Regions from separate parts of the Pantoea sp. SO10 genome, predicted to be linked through region 1. Evidence: predicted binding sites of a transcription regulator. Region 1 holds the regulator's gene; the other holds the start of a gene.
The links. Region 1 encodes LexA, which represses DNA repair genes until DNA is damaged. Its sites were predicted from a motif close to TNCTGTATGTACATACAGNA; they were not measured.
Positions count from the first base shown of each region.

Region 2: the regulator LexA is predicted to act here: its motif matches at 1,151-1,170, upstream of uvrB (excinuclease ABC subunit UvrB).

Region 1 covers NZ_CP040095.1:347,222-349,425, reverse strand. The annotation lists gene dinF (MATE family efflux transporter DinF) at 1-350, opposite strand, end outside; gene lexA (transcriptional repressor LexA) at 487-1,101, opposite strand; gene FCN45_RS01550 (diacylglycerol kinase) at 1,207-1,575, opposite strand; gene plsB (glycerol-3-phosphate 1-O-acyltransferase PlsB) at 1,703-2,204, shown strand, end outside.
Region 2 covers NZ_CP040095.1:1,313,615-1,315,818, forward strand. The annotation lists gene FCN45_RS06080 (ABC transporter ATP-binding protein) at 1-348, opposite strand, end outside; gene uvrB (excinuclease ABC subunit UvrB) at 1,250-2,204, shown strand, end outside.

The DNA of each region.
Region 1 (2,204 bases):
AACGCTGCCGCCAGGCTGCTGACCGGCGTTCGCAGCACCATAAACAGCGCACCAAAAACCAGCGCAATCAGTAGCGGCTGTGTTAAGGCGCGCGCCAGCGCCGTTTTGTCATTGGCGCCAAATGCCTGAGCGGTGAGTCCGGTGGTGCTCATGCGCAGGAACAGCAGGAGCATAAAGATGAAGCTGGTGGCGGTTGTGCCCACGGCGACGCCACCGAGGTAGATCGGGCTATCGAGATGACCAATAACGGCGGTATCCACTACACCCAGTAATGGGACGGTGATATTTGACAGGATCATCGGCAGCGCTAGCCGCCAGAGCGTTTTATCTGAAGAGGAAAACAGCTGCATTAGCCCATTCCGTTGTGTGCGGTAATCAGCGTAATGGCGCCAGAATGAGCCGCAGAAAGAGTCACAGAGAAGTAAAACAGCAGACTGCGGTCAGCGCAAACACGCACCGCCGCAGTTAAAGTGGATCAGAAACTGATCAGAGCCACTCGCCGTTGCGCACAATCCCGACAGCTAAACCTTCAACGGTTAGCGACTGCTCACGGGTATCCACGACAATCGGCTGAAAATCGGTGTTTTCCGGCAGCAGATGGACAATCGCACCCTGCTTTTTCCAGCGTTTCACTGTGACTTCATCATCAATGCGCGCCACGACAACCTGGCCGTTACGCACTTCCTGCGTTTTGTGTACCGCTAACAGATCGCCATCCATAATGCCGATGTCTTTCATCGACATACCGCTCACGCGCAGCAGGAAATCGGCGCTCGGTTTAAAGAGGTTAGCATCCACCTGATAGTGGGCTTCGATGTGTTCTTGAGCCAGCAAAGGTTCACCGGCAGCGACGCGGCCAATCAGCGGCAGCCCTTCGCTTGGTTCTTCTTCCATCAGCAAACGAATCCCGCGCGATGCGCCGGAAACAATTTCAATTACGCCTTTACGCGCCAGCGCTTTCAGATGCTCTTCGGCAGCATTGGGCGAGCGGAAACCCAGTTGCGCAGCAATTTCCGCACGCGTTGGCGGCATGCCCGTCTGGTTAATATGGTCGCGAATCAGGTCATAGACCTGTTGCTGCCGTGCAGTTAACGCTTTCATCCCGCCCCCTGGTTGTTTATACAGTCGCTGTGAGTATATACAGGTATTCGCGAAATGAAAACCGTAACAGAGGGAAAAATCAGCGGTTTGATGAATCTGGAATCCCTATCTCAAATGCGTCCAGAGCAGCGCGATCCAGACGAACAGAGCCAGTAAGATAGTCAGCAATACGGCAGCCGATCCCATATCTTTAGCGCGGCCCGCGAGCGGATGTTGCTCCTGCCCGATGCGGTCGACCACCGCTTCGATAGCGCTATTAAGGATCTCAACGATGATAACCAGCACTACCGAGCCAATCATCAGGATGCGGGAAAGGGTATCTACATCCAGCCAGCAAGCCACGAGAATGGCCACCAGCGCGGCAATGGCTTCCTGCCGAAAAGCGGCTTCGTGCTGCCATGCGGCACGCAGGCCCTGCCAGGAATAACCGGCGGCTTTCACTATTCTTACTAAACCGGTGACGTTATTTGCCATGTCTATGGAACCCTTGAACTATTTTGACGTCAATGTGTGGGCAGTATGAGGCGGCAGAGCCACAGACCTTCGCTGCGCTTTCTGGTATGCTTGCCGCGCTTTGCTAACAAGAGGCTTAAAGTTGTCTATGTCAGGTTGGCGTAAACTCTATTACAAATTATTGAATTTACCACTCTCTATTTTGGTAAAAAGTAAGGTCATTCCGACCGATCCTATCTCTGAACATGGGATCGATCCGACACGTCCGGTGATGTATGTTTTGCCTTATGATTCAAAGGCTGACCTGCTCACACTGCGTGCTCAATGCCTGAAACATGATCTGCCCGATCCGCTGGCTCCGCTGGAGATCGATGGCACCCTGCTGCCGCGCCACGTGTTTATTCACGATGGCCCACGCGTAATTCCCTATTTCGTGGCCAATCCCGAATCGGTAAAGCTGTTCCACGATTATCTGGATTTGCATCGCAGCAACCCGCAACTCGATGTGCAAATGCTGCCGGTCGCGGTGATGTTTGGTCGTGCGCCGGGACGTGAAACCTCCGGTGAATCCACGCCGCATCTGCGCGTGCTCAATGGCGTGCAGAAGTTCTTCGCCATTTTGTGGCACGGCCGCGACAGCTTTGTTCGCT
Region 2 (2,204 bases), 970 kb from region 1:
GGCACGGCTACGATCGTCCTGTGCCGCCATCAGGGCGATCAGCAGGTTATCCTCCACGCTCATTTGCGAGAAAATATGCCGTCCTTGCGGCACATAACCAATGCCGGTGCGCGCGCGCAGTTCGGCCGGTTGCAACAGTAAATCTTCCGGCGGCGCGCCATCTTCCTGCCAGGTCATTGAGCCACTGTTAATTGGCAGGCGGCCCATAATGCAGTTCACCAACGTGGTTTTGCCCATGCCGGGACTGCCCAGCACGCCGGTACAGGTGCCCGGCGGCAGATCGAGATCGACATCCCACAGAATGTGATTTTGACCGTAAAACTGATTCACCGAACGTAAACTCAGCATCTGACATACTCCTTCCAGATTATTAGCCTGAATGCTCCCGCTCTGTGTCGTCTGGCATACAGTCGTGCACGATTGATGGACACCGCTGTCGTCGGCAAGCGCCGATATGGACTCGTCACTCCATAGTGCTAACACTGCAATTCCCAGGCCAGGTTAGGAATTCAGGCGCAACTGCGGCGGAAACCTGACAAATCAGCCGCTAAAAGTTGAGAAACGCTTAACAATTGCCAGCGGTGATAAACCGACTGCACTTTGACGGTGCTGACTGCTTAACGTTTCTGGTGCATTTGATCGTTCGTAAGGCAATAACCGGAGAAATAAATGGCCTTAACGCCTGACTTTACGCCGGGCACGGGAAGGTAAACCGGGAAAAAGGGGGGGAATGCGACACGCACGGCGGGAAAAATAAATGCGAAAAAATTTTTTTTCACGATTAAGAATGGGCGGGAGAAAATTATACACAGCCGATGGGCTCGGGGCTGGATTCACTTATCCACCATTACTGTGGATAACCTTGTGCATTAGCGACTGAAAACCGTGTGGAAGCGAGTAAATTCGCGGCCTTACTACATTATGATGAGAAACTGGGCTTTTGAGTCAAAGTGAATTAAAACAGCAGGTTAGTTAAAATCAAGCATGCGAATTATCTGCCTTGTCATCGGACTGCAATTTAATGACACTCTATTGACAAATGTTAAAAGCATCCTCCGCCTGGGGATAACATTGCGCAACAACAACTTGCCGCCTGCCGCTTAAATTGCACTGAAGAGAATCGCCGTCAGGTACCATTATCGTGCAAGGTTACTGTGATTATGTCCAGTATTTTTTTCTGGCAAATTCGCCATAGCAGAGTAGAATTAGCAGCCTGCCCGCCGACTTCATCTGCTGGAACCGCTAAAACATGAGCAAAGTCTTTAAACTCAACTCCGCTTTCAAGCCTTCAGGGGATCAACCTGAGGCGATTCGCCGTCTCGAAGAGGGACTGGAAGATGGACTCGCGCATCAAACGCTGTTGGGCGTGACCGGCTCAGGTAAAACCTTTACCGTGGCGAATGTGATTGCCGACCTCAACCGCCCGACGATGGTGCTGGCGCCAAATAAAACCCTGGCGGCGCAGCTCTACGGGGAGATGAAGGAGTTCTTCCCGGATAACGCGGTGGAGTTTTTCGTCTCATATTACGATTACTATCAGCCTGAAGCCTATGTGCCGAGTTCTGACACCTTTATCGAAAAAGATGCCTCGGTGAATGAGCACATTGAGCAGATGCGTCTGTCGGCGACCAAAGCGCTGCTGGAGCGCCGTGATGTCATCGTAGTCGCATCGGTTTCGGCGATCTACGGTTTGGGCGATCCCGATCTCTACCTGAAAATGATGCTGCATCTGACGCGCGGCATGATTATCGATCAGCGCAGCATTCTGCGTCGTCTGGCGGAGCTGCAGTACAGCCGCAACGATCAGGCCTTCCAGCGCGGCACCTTCCGCGTGCGCGGCGAAGTGATTGATGTGTTCCCGGCGGAATCGGACGACATTGCGCTGCGTATTGAGCTGTTTGATGAAGAAGTTGAGCGGCTGTCGCTGTTTGATCCGCTCACCGGGCAGATTGATTCGGTGATCCCGCGCTTTACCGTCTATCCGAAAACGCACTATGTGACGCCGCGTGAGCGCATTCTTAAGGCGATGGAAGAGATCAAAGATGAGCTGGTGGTGCGCCGCAAAGTGCTGCTGGAGAACAATAAGCTGCTGGAAGAGCAGCGTATTTCCCAGCGTACGCAGTTCGATCTCGAGATGATGAACGAGTTGGGTTACTGCTCCGGCATCGAAAACTACTCGCGCTATCTCTCCGGGCGCGGACCGG